Regions from separate parts of the Enterobacter wuhouensis genome, predicted to be linked through region 2. Evidence: predicted binding sites of a transcription regulator. Region 2 holds the regulator's gene; the other holds the start of a gene.
The links. Region 2 encodes CRP, which controls carbon source genes, mostly activating them, when cyclic AMP is high. Its sites were predicted from a motif close to ATGTGANNNNNNTCACAT; they were not measured.

Region 1: a site for CRP is predicted at 736-753, ahead of epd (erythrose-4-phosphate dehydrogenase). Genes of this name have one in related genera too.

Annotation. Positions count from the first base shown of each region.
Region 1 is NZ_CP142124.1:3,964,925-3,971,003, reverse strand. Features, by position in the region: gene tkt (transketolase) at 1-610, shown strand, start outside; gene epd (erythrose-4-phosphate dehydrogenase) at 948-1,967, shown strand; gene pgk (phosphoglycerate kinase) at 2,017-3,180, shown strand; gene fbaA (class II fructose-bisphosphate aldolase) at 3,273-4,352, shown strand; gene VPX56_RS18840 (carbamate kinase) at 4,400-5,305, opposite strand; gene VPX56_RS18835 (MFS transporter) at 5,640-6,079, shown strand, end outside.
Region 2 is NZ_CP142124.1:4,389,698-4,395,776, forward strand. Features, by position in the region: gene mdcA (malonate decarboxylase subunit alpha) at 1-284, opposite strand, end outside; gene VPX56_RS21020 (hydrolase) at 513-1,535, shown strand; gene VPX56_RS21025 (YheU family protein) at 1,532-1,750, shown strand; gene VPX56_RS21030 (phosphoribulokinase) at 1,781-2,650, shown strand; gene VPX56_RS21035 (OsmC family protein) at 2,737-3,141, opposite strand; gene crp (cAMP-activated global transcriptional regulator CRP) at 3,452-4,084, shown strand; gene VPX56_RS21045 (YccS/YhfK family putative transporter) at 4,141-6,079, shown strand, end outside.

The sequences.
Region 1 (6,079 bases), 420 kb from region 2:
CGACTCCATCGGTCTGGGCGAAGATGGCCCAACTCACCAGCCGGTAGAGCAGGTGGCTTCCCTGCGCGTGACCCCGAACATGAGCACATGGCGTCCATGTGACCAGGTTGAATCCGCGGTGGCGTGGAAATACGGCGTTGAGCGTCAGGACGGCCCAACCGCACTGATCCTCTCCCGTCAGAACCTGGCGCAGCAGGAGCGTACGCCAGAGCAGCTGGCGAACATCGCCCGCGGCGGTTACGTGCTGAAAGATTGCGATGGTCAGCCTGAGCTGATCTTCATCGCCACCGGTTCTGAAGTTGAGCTGGCCGTAGCGGCGTGGGAAAAACTGACTGCCGAAGGCGTTAAGGCGCGCGTGGTGTCCATGCCGTCTACCGACGCGTTCGACAAGCAGGATGCCGCGTACCGTGAAACCGTACTGCCTAAAGCGGTTTCCGCTCGCGTGGCGGTGGAAGCAGGTATCGCTGACTACTGGTTCAAATACGTGGGCCTGAACGGCGCTATCGTCGGCATGACCACCTTCGGTGAATCTGCTCCTGCAGAGCTGCTGTTCGAAGAGTTCGGCTTCACCGTTGAGAACGTTGTCGCTAAGGCGAAAGAACTGCTGTAATCGTTTGTCCGGTGCGGGCTGATGCCCTCACCCCGACCCTCTCCCACGGGGAGAGGGAGTATAAAGTAGGCCGGGTAAGCGCTAGCGCGCCACCCGGCTTTTTTGCAGGCATTATTCCATCAAAAATGTGACGCAAGTCATATAGCTGGCTTATTGGTCTGGGCAGAGATTCCTTTTATTCCCCGATTCGCTTATTCTTGCTGAAGCGTTTCAGTCGATTAAATGTTCGACAATTGACCAATCAATCGCAGTTTGTGACAGCAAAGATTCCCCTTCGGGCGTCGCTGGATTACTCTTTCAGCCACCTCAAACTCAGGGATAGCTTTGCAGGAGATCTATGACCGTACGCGTAGCGATTAATGGCTTCGGTCGCATCGGGCGCAACGTGGTTCGTGCTTTATATGAATCCGGGCGTCGTGCGGAAATAACCGTGGTGGCAATCAATGAACTGGCGGATGCTGCGGGCATGGCGCATTTGTTGAAATATGACACCAGCCACGGCCGCTTTGCCTGGGACGTTCGCCAGGAAAGAGAGCAGCTGTTTGTCGGCGATGATGCTATTCGCGTGCTGCATGAAAGCAGCATTGAAGGGCTACCCTGGCGTGAACTGGGCGTGGATGTGGTGCTTGACTGTACCGGCGTGTACGGCAATCGGGAACACGGCGAAGCGCATCTGTCCGCTGGCGCGAAAAAAGTCCTGTTCTCCCATCCCGGCAGCAACGACCTCGACGCCACCGTCGTGTTTGGCGTTAACCAGCACGAGCTGCAGCCTGAGCACCGCATTGTCTCCAACGCCTCCTGCACCACCAACTGCATTATTCCGGTCATCAAACTGTTAGACGATGCGTATGGCATTGAATCCGGCACCGTGACCACGATTCACTCCGCCATGCACGATCAGCAGGTCATCGACGCTTATCATCCGGACCTGCGACGCACTCGCGCGGCGAGCCAGTCGATTATTCCGGTAGATACTAAACTGGCTGCGGGGATCACCCGTATTTTCCCGCAGTTTAACGACCGTTTTGAGGCCATTGCCGTACGTGTCCCGACGATTAACGTGACCGCAATCGATCTCAGCGTGACGGTGAAAAAACCTGTAAAAGCCTGTGAAGTCAACCTGTTGCTGCAAAAAGCGGCACAGGGTGCATTTCATGGTATAGTTGACTATACGGAATTACCGTTGGTCTCAGTAGATTTTAACCACGACCCGCACAGCGCCATCGTCGATGGCACGCAAACGAGAGTCAGTGGCGCACACCTCATCAAGACGCTGGTTTGGTGTGATAACGAATGGGGCTTTGCTAACCGAATGCTCGACACCACGTTAGCAATGGCCGCTCAAGGTTTCAGGTAGGACGCATTGTGCGTCTGCAAAACTTTAAGAATCAACGAGAGGATTCACCATGTCTGTAATTAAGATGACCGATCTGGATCTGGCAGGTAAACGCGTTTTCATCCGTGCCGATCTGAACGTACCGGTTAAAGATGGCAAAGTGACCAGCGACGCGCGTATTCGTGCATCTCTGCCAACCATCGAACTGGCTCTGAAGCAGGGCGCTAAAGTGATGGTGACCTCCCACCTGGGTCGTCCAACTGAAGGCGAGTACAACGAAGAGTTCTCTCTGCTGCCGGTTGTTAATTACCTGAAAGACAAACTGTCCAGCCCGGTTCGCCTGGTGAAAGATTACCTGGACGGCGTAGAAGTCGCTGCCGGTGAACTGGTTGTTCTGGAAAACGTTCGCTTCAACAAAGGCGAAAAGAAAGACGACGAAGCGCTGTCTAAAAAATACGCTGCCCTGTGCGACGTATTCGTAATGGATGCATTCGGTACGGCTCACCGCGCGCAGGCCTCTACCCACGGTATCGGTAAATTTGCAGACGTTGCTTGTGCAGGCCCTCTGCTGGCTGACGAACTGGAAGCGCTGGGTAAAGCACTGAAAGAACCTGCTCGTCCAATGGTGGCTATCGTTGGTGGTTCTAAAGTTTCTACCAAACTGACCGTTCTGGATTCCCTGTCAAAAATCGCTGACCAGCTGATCGTAGGCGGTGGTATCGCGAACACCTTCGTTGCCGCTCAGGGCCACAACGTGGGTAAATCCCTGTACGAAGCAGACCTGGTTGACGAAGCGAAACGCCTGCTGACCACCTGTGATATCCCGGTCCCAACCGACGTTCGCGTAGCGACCGAGTTCTCCGAAACCGCAACCGCGACCCTGAAATCTGTTAACGACATCAAAGATGAAGAGCAGATCCTGGACCTGGGCGACGTTTCTGCACAGAAACTGGCTGAAATCCTGAAAAACGCGAAAACTATCCTGTGGAACGGCCCTGTTGGCGTGTTCGAATTCCCTAACTTCCGCAAAGGGACTGAAATCGTTGCTAACGCAATCGCAGACAGCGAAGCGTTCTCTATCGCAGGCGGCGGTGACACTCTGGCAGCAATCGACCTGTTCGGTATCGCTGACAAGATCTCCTACATCTCCACTGGTGGCGGCGCATTCCTCGAATTCGTGGAAGGCAAAGTACTGCCAGCAGTAGCAATGCTCGAAGAGCGCGCTAAGAAGTAAGCCATTCAAGGGCAGGGAAACCTGCCCAATTTTCAGCGCGCTTATAAGAGCACGCACCTTTTCTAACGGCCGAAGATACAGGACTAAGCAACATGTCTAAAATTTTTGATTTCGTAAAACCTGGCGTGATCACTGGTGATGACGTACAGAAAGTGTTCCAGGTAGCTAAAGAAAACAACTTCGCTCTGCCAGCAGTTAACTGCGTCGGTACCGACTCCATCAACGCCGTACTGGAAACTGCAGCCAAAGTTAAAGCTCCAGTTATCGTTCAGTTCTCTAACGGCGGCGCTGCGTTCATCGCAGGTAAAGGCGTGAAAACTGACGTTCCTCAGGGTGCTGCAATCCTGGGCGCTATCTCTGGTGCGCACCACGTACACCAGATGGCTGAACACTACGGTGTTCCAGTTATCCTGCACACTGACCACTGCGCGAAGAAACTGCTGCCGTGGATCGACGGTCTGCTGGACGCGGGTGAAAAACACTTCGCGGCAACCGGTAAGCCACTGTTCTCTTCTCACATGATCGACCTGTCTGAAGAGTCTCTGGAAGAGAACATTGAGATCTGTTCCAAATACCTGGCGCGCATGTCCAAAATGGGCATGACCCTGGAAATCGAACTGGGCTGCACCGGCGGTGAAGAAGACGGCGTGGACAACAGCCACATGGACGCTTCTGCACTGTACACCCAGCCAGAAGACGTTGATTACGCTTACACCGAGCTGAGCAAAATCAGCCCACGCTTCACTATCGCAGCGTCCTTCGGTAACGTGCACGGCGTTTACAAACCAGGTAACGTGGTACTGACCCCGACCATCCTGCGTGATTCTCAGGAATACGTTTCCAAGAAACACAACCTGCCGCACAACAGCCTGAACTTCGTCTTCCACGGCGGTTCCGGTTCTTCTGCTCAGGAAATCAAAGACTCCGTAAGCTACGGCGTAGTGAAAATGAACATCGATACCGATACCCAGTGGGCAACATGGGACGGTATCCTGGGCTACTACAAAACCAACGAAGCTTACCTGCAGGGTCAGCTGGGCAACCCGAAAGGCGAAGACCAGCCGAACAAGAAATACTACGATCCACGCGTATGGCTGCGCGCTGCCCAGACTTCTATGATTACTCGTCTGGAGCAGGCATTCAAAGAACTGAACGCGGTAGACGTTCTGTAATTTGAATTTTGCCCAATAAAAAAGGCTTCCTTCGGGAAGCCTTTTTTTTAGCCTGTAATACAGGTTCCTTTTTCGCCCGCCAGTATTTGCGGGGCGTCCTTCAGGGCGCCGATAAACGCCGTGTTTCCCGTTTGCTGCACGAACTGAATCACCGCTGCAGCCTTGGGCCCCATCGCACCGTCCGGTGCGGCAAAAGGTGCTAGCTCCTGCAACGTAACATGCCGAAGCGGGCGAGCCTGCGGCGTTCCCCAGTTTTCGTAGACCGCATCGGCATCGGTCAGGATCAATAAATGATCGGCGTGAATAGACTGCGCCAGCACCGCCGCGGTCAGGTCTTTATCGATGACCGCTTCCGTTCCCTGATAGCCCGCGCCCTCGGCGATCACCGGAATACCGCCCCCGCCACAGCAAATCACTACGTGGCCGGCAGCCATTAGCGCCGCGATTGCCTGGTGATCGACGATCTTCAGGGGAAGCGGAGAGGGGACAACGCGACGGATATACTTACCGTCTGCTTTCATCGTCCAGCCGTAGCGCGCCTCAAGCGCTGCCTGCTGCTCGGGCTGATAGACCGGGCCAATGTATTTTCCAGGCAGAGAAAAAGCCGGATCGTTCGCGTCCACTTCAACTCGAGTCATGAGCGTTGATACCGGAACGCTCCCCGCATACTGCGTCAGTTCCTGCGCGATAGCGGAGCCAATCATCCCCTGGCTTTCAGCAACCAGTATGTCCAGCGGCCAGGCAGGCGAGTCGGTATAGGCCGCATTCTGCAAGGCCAGCAGGCCGACCTGCGGCCCGTTGCCGTGAACGATGACCAGCTGGTAATCACTTCCCAGCGCGGCGACCATTCTGGCAAAGACCTTTATGCTGCGCTGCTGATTTTCTGCGCTCAGAACCTCTCCGCGCTGCAATAACGCATTGCCGCCAAGAGCAATAACTATTTTCTTTTTCATGATGACCTCTTTGGTAAATATCTCGCGGTCAAAATAAAGGTTTATGAAATCGGTAATGTGATAAACATTCCAGGTCGGCGACCACAAAAAATATCTCATTAATTAATCAGGTTTCGCTTTTGTTTATTTAATTAATTTTGAAAGTCATTATTAGATTTTTTTTAATAATATCGTCGTCAATTCCCAGGAATTTATAACAATAGATTTTGTGTGACGTTGTTCAAATGAAATAGCCTTGTACCTCGATACTGTAACGGCAGTTAAAACATCAAGCCTCACGTATCAGTGCGATAACAAGAGGTATTCAGCGGTAAATATTACCGGGAGATTGCTTATGTCTGCATCCTATGACGTGGCTGAGGCCACAAAGAAAAAAGGAATACCGGCCTGGTGGGTCACGATTTTCCTCTTCTGGCTAGGCTGGATTTTTATGTACGCCGACCGCACGGTATTAAATCCCGTGATGGGCGAGCTGGAAAAAGAATTTGGCTTGAGCGGAACGCAGTTAGGGATACTTAATTCAGTGTTCTATTTTTCCTATGCCTTATTGCAGGTCCCGGCCGGGATACTTGGCGATAAAATTGGCAAGAAAAAAGTGCTGGTTCCCGGCTTTATTCTCTTCGGCGTTTTTACCGCGGTGACCGGTTGGGCAAAAAGCTGGTACACGCTGCTCTTTGCGCGTGTTGTTACCGGCGCCGGGGAGGGGACATATTACGGCCCTCAGTACGGTTTATCCTCTGAACAGATCCCGAAAAAATACCGCTCGCTGGGCAG
Region 2 (6,079 bases):
AAGATATCCAGATGCTCGCTGCGGCCCACGCTCGGCATGATCATATGCAGATCGTGAACGATTTGCGGATTCACCTCGGCGAGCGAGCGGGAAAGGAAATCGGCCTGCTTCTGGTTGTTACCTTCCAGAACGACCTTGTCGCCCGGTGCGATCAGTTTTTCCAGCATAGCGACAAGATCGCCGGTTGGCAGTACCTTGCCCTGCACCGGTACGGACGCCAGACGACGCGCTTTTTCGCTGCGTCGAGTGTTCCATTGCCGGGTGGGTGTTTGCCCAGATAACATTATTAACCTCCTGATTCAGCTAATCATTTTGATTTGCTTAACGTTGAGTAAAGTGTGCGCTCTGGTGAGAAAGGCATCAATTAAGCATAGAGCGCAATCATTAGCCTGAGAGTAATAATCAAGGTAAAGATTTGTGATCGGGATCAGTTCATGTTTCGGAAATCCAGGCTAAACGGGGTACAATTCGGAAGGTATCGTAAATAACAGACAATAATTAGCATCGCCGTTATGACCCAAATCATCCCGTCAGACTTTGAGATTGCTGCCGACGACAGCGCAGAATTCGTGCCCATGCGCGGCCTGGCTAACTGCCATCTGCAAACCATGCTGCCGCGCCTGATCCGCCGCAAGGTTCAGTTCACCCCACACTGGCAGCGCCTGGATTTGCCGGACGGTGACTTTTTGGATCTCGCCTGGAGCGAAGCGCCGGAGCTGGCCAGGCATAAGCCCCGGCTGGTGGTGTTTCACGGTCTGGAAGGCAGCCTGCACAGCCCTTACGCGCATGGCCTCATCGAGGCGGCAAAGGCGCGCGGCTGGCTTGGCGTGGTGATGCATTTTCGCGGCTGCAGCGGCGAGCCGAATCGCCAGAAGCGCATTTATCATTCGGGTGAAACCGAAGATGGCACCTGGTTCTTACACTGGCTGAGAGAGAACTATGGAACGGTGCCGACGGCGGCGGTGGGCTATTCGCTGGGCGGCAATATGCTGGCCTGCCTGCTGGCGAAAGAGGGTGAAACGGTGCCGCTGGATGCCGCCGTTATCGTCTCTGCGCCTTTCATGCTGGAGCAGTGCAGCTACCATATGGAAAAAGGCTTTTCACGGGTTTATCAGCGCTACCTGCTCAACCTGCTGAAGGCCAACGCGGCGCGTAAGCTGAAGGCCTACCCGGACACCTTACCCGTTAGCCTTCGCCAGCTGAAAAAGGTGCGCCGCATTCGTGAATTCGACGATCTGATCACCGCTAAAATTCACGGATTTGCCGATGCGATTGACTATTATCGCCAGTGCAGCGCAATGCCGCTGCTCAGCAAAATCACCCAGCCGACGCTGATCATCCATGCCAAAGACGATCCGTTTATGGACCACCACTCCATTCCGGCCCAGGAATTTTTGCCTGAAAACGTTCACTATCAGCTGACCGAGCATGGCGGCCACGTGGGATTTGTCGGCGGTACGCTGCGACGCCCGAAAATGTGGCTGGAAACCCGCATTCCTGACTGGCTCACCTCATTTCTGGACGGTAAAAAATGATTATTCCCTGGCAGGATCTGCCTCCCGAAACGCTCGATAATCTGATTGAAAGCTTTGTATTACGAGAGGGCACCGATTATGGTGAACATGAACGTTCTCTTGAACAAAAGGTCAGCGATGTAAAACGCCAGCTTAAAAGCGGCGACGTGGTGCTGGTATGGTCTGAACTGCATGAGACGGTCAATATCATGCCCCGCAACGCGTTTCACGGCTGATCTGTAAACCTTTCCAGTCAGGGAGTTGCTATGTCTGCCAGACATCCGGTTATTGCCGTCACGGGTTCGAGCGGGGCGGGAACCACCACCACCAGCCTTGCCTTTCGCAAAATTTTCGCACAGCTGAACTTACAGGCGGCAGAGGTTGAGGGCGACAGCTTTCACCGCTACACGCGCCCTGAAATGGACATGGCCATCCGTAAAGCGCGGGATCTCGGTAAACACATCAGCTACTTTGGCCCCGATGCCAATGATTTCGGCCTGCTAGAGCAGACCTTCAGAGAATACGGTCAGACCGGCAAAGGACAATCCCGCAAATACCTGCACACCTACGACGAAGCGGTTCCCTGGAACCAGGTGCCGGGGACGTTTACCCCGTGGCAGCCGCTGCCGGAACCCACCGACGTGCTGTTTTACGAAGGGCTGCACGGCGGCGTGGTGACCAACCAGCACGACGTGGCGCGCCACGTGGATCTGCTGGTGGGCGTGGTGCCGATCGTTAACCTGGAATGGATCCAGAAGCTGACGCGCGACATCAGCGAGCGCGGCCATTCGCGCGAGGCGGTGATGGATTCGGTGGTGCGATCTATGGAAGATTACATCAACTTCCTGACGCCACAGTTCTCGCGTACCCATATCAACTTCCAGCGCGTGCCGACGGTGGACACCTCCAACCCGTTTGCGGCGAAAACCATCCCGTCTCTGGATGAGAGTTTTGTGGTGATCCACTTCCGCAATCTGGAAGGCATCGATTATCCCTGGCTGCTGGCGATGCTGCAGGGCTCGTTCATTTCCCACATGAATACGCTGGTGGTGCCGGGCGGAAAAATGGGGCTGGCGATGGAGTTAATTATGACGCCGCTGGTCCAGCGACTGATGGAAGGGAAGCAGATCGCGTGAGTTGTTTTGCCCGGTGGCGCTGCGCTTACCGGGCCTACGGTCGTGCTTTTGTAGGGCGGGTCAGCGAAGCGCCACCCGCCAAAAGATTAAGCCTCGATCACCTCATACGAATGGGTGATTTTTACCGCTTTCTCCAGCATTAACGCCACAGAGCAGTATTTTTCCGCAGAAAGGTCTACGGCGCGTGATACCGCGGCATCTTTCAGCTCTTTACCGGTCACGATAAAGTGCAGATTAATATGCGTGAACAGGCGTGGCGCCTCTTCGCGACGTTCTGACGTGAGCTTCACTTCGCAGTCGGTCACATCGTGACGGCCTTTTTGCAGAATCGACACCACGTCAATCGCGCTGCATCCACCCGCCGCCATCAGCACCATTTCCATCGGGCTTGGGGCCTTGTCGCCGGAGTTACCGTCCATCAAAATCTGGTGCCCGGAAGCGGATTCGCCCAGGAACGTTAAACCTTCAACCCATTTCACACGCGCTTGCATATTCATTAACTCCAACGTTGCATTTTTGGTGACAGATTACGCGCGCGTTACATTTCTCGCAACGGAAGGCGACCTGCATCATGCTGAAGCGAGACACCAGGAGACACGCGGCAAAAGCTATGCTAAAACACTCTGGATGCTACAGTAATACATTGACGTTACACATGTATGCAGAGGACATCAAACTTTACTGGCTGCGAAAATTACGACAGCCGACTTCCCAGGGTATGGGTAAGAATTCGATTGCAACCCCAGAGTCCGGATGCATCTTATGACTCTGGTGACAGCTTATAACAGAGGATAACAGCGCATGGTGCTTGGCAAACCGCAAACAGACCCGACTCTCGAATGGTTCTTGTCTCATTGCCACATTCATAAGTACCCATCGAAAAGCACTCTGATTCACCAGGGTGAAAAAGCCGAGACGTTGTATTACATCGTTAAAGGCTCGGTGGCAGTGCTGATCAAAGATGAAGAAGGGAAAGAGATGATCCTTTCTTATCTGAACCAGGGCGATTTCATCGGCGAACTGGGCCTGTTTGAAGAAGGCCAGGAACGTAGCGCCTGGGTTCGTGCAAAGACAGCATGTGAAGTGGCTGAAATTTCTTACAAGAAGTTCCGTCAGCTGATTCAGGTTAATCCTGACATCCTGATGCGTCTCTCTTCCCAGATGGCGCGTCGCCTGCAGGTCACCTCTGAAAAAGTCGGTAACCTGGCGTTCCTGGACGTGACCGGTCGTATCGCACAGACCCTGCTGAACCTGGCGAAACAGCCAGACGCAATGACCCACCCGGACGGCATGCAAATTAAAATTACCCGTCAGGAAATCGGTCAGATCGTCGGTTGTTCCCGTGAAACAGTAGGCCGTATTCTGAAAATGCTGGAAGATCAGAACCTGATCTCCGCGCACGGTAAAACCATCGTGGTTTACGGAACCCGTTAATTCGGTCAAACGGCGTGCCATCTCAGGGTGGCACGCCGTTTTTGTCTCTATTCCCCATGTGGCGCAGGCTGATTTATCACCCGGAAGTTAACTACGCACTGCGACAAACGTTGGTGTTGTGCCTTCCCGTGGCCGTGGGCCTGATCCTCGGACATCTTCAGCAAGGCCTGCTGTTTTCCCTCGTGCCCGCCTGCTGCAACATCGCCGGTTTGGACACGCCGCATAAACGCTTTTTCAAGCGCCTGATTATCGGCGGCTGCCTGTTTGCCGGCTGTAGCCTTGCCGTACAGCTCCTGCTCGCCCGTGATATTCCGCTCCCGCTGATCCTGACCGTGCTGGCGATGACGCTCGGCGTAACGGCGGAGATCAGTTCGCTTCACGCGCGCCTGCTGCCCGCCTCGCTGATTGCCGCCATATTCACCCTGAGCCTCGCGGGGAATATGCCGATATGGGAACCGCTGCTCATCTACGCCCTCGGCACGCTGTGGTACGGGCTGTTTAACTGGTTCTGGTTCTGGCTGTGGCGGGAGCAGCCGCTGCGTGAATCCCTGAGCCTGCTCTACGTGCAGCTGGCGGATTACTGTGAAGCCAAATATACCCTGCTGACCCAGCACACCGATCCGGAGAAATCCCTTCCGCCGCTGCTGGCGCGCCAGCAAAAGGTGGTCGACCTGATCAGCCAGTGCTATCAGCAGCTGCACATGCTCGCCGCCAATAAAAACCACGAGTACAAGCGGCTGCTGCGCACCTTCCAGGTGGGGCTGGATCTGCAGGAGCATATCTCCGTGAGCCTGCACCATCCGCAGGAGGTGCAAAAGCTGGTCGAGCGCAGCCACGCCGAAGCGGTGATCCGCTGGAACGCCCAGACCGTGTCGGCGCGCCTGCGGGTGCTGGCCGACGATATTCTCTATCACCGCTACCCGACGCGCTTTAACATGGACAAACCGCTCGGCGCGCTGGAAAAAATTGCGCGTCAGCACCCGGATAACCCGGTCGGCCAGTTTGCCGCCTGGCACTTCAGCCGCATCGCCCGCGTATTGCGTACCCAGCGCCCGCTTTATCCTCGCGACCTGATGGCGGATAAACAGAAGCGTCTGCCGCTGCTGCCCGCCCTCAAAAGCTACCTGTCGCTGAAATCCGCCGCCCTGCGCAACGCCGCGCGGATAAGCGTCATGCTCAGCATCGCCAGCCTGATGGGTATGGCGCTGCATCTGCCGAAACCCTACTGGATCTTAATGACCGTGCTGTTCGTGACGCAGAACGGCTATGGCGCCACGCGCGTGCGTATTTTCCACCGGGCTGGCGGCACGATGGCCGGGCTGATTATTGCGGGGGCGACGCTGCATTTCCACGTGCCGGAAGGGTATACGCTGGTCGGGATGCTGGCGATTACGATGGTGAGCTATCTCATCATCCGCAAAAACTACGGCTGGGCGACGGTGGGCTTTACGGTTACGGCGGTGTACACCCTGCAGCTGCTCACGCTCAACGGCGATCAATTCATTATTGCCCGCCTGGTCGATACCCTGATTGGCTGCCTGATTGCCTTCGGCGGCATGGTCTGGCTGTGGCCGCAGTGGCAGAGCGGATTACTGAGGCAAAACGCCCACGACGCGCTGGAGGCCGATCAGCAGGCCATCCGCCTGATCCTGAGCGACGATCCGCAGCCCTCCCCGCTGGCCTACCAGCGCATGAGGGTCAACCAGGCGCACAACGCCCTGTTCAACTCGCTCAACCAGGCGATGCAGGAGCCGGGCTTTAACTCGCACTATCTTGCAGACATGAAGCTGTGGGTGACACACAGCCAGTTTATCGTCGAGCACATTAACGCCATGACCACGCTGGCGCGCGAGCACACCATGCTCACGCCGGATCTGGCGCAGCGCTATTTGCAGTCGTGTGAAATTGCGTTGCAGAGGTGTCAGCAGCGTCTGGAGTACGACGCGCCGGGCGAGTCGGGCGATTCCAATATTCTCGAAGCGCCTGAAACGCTGA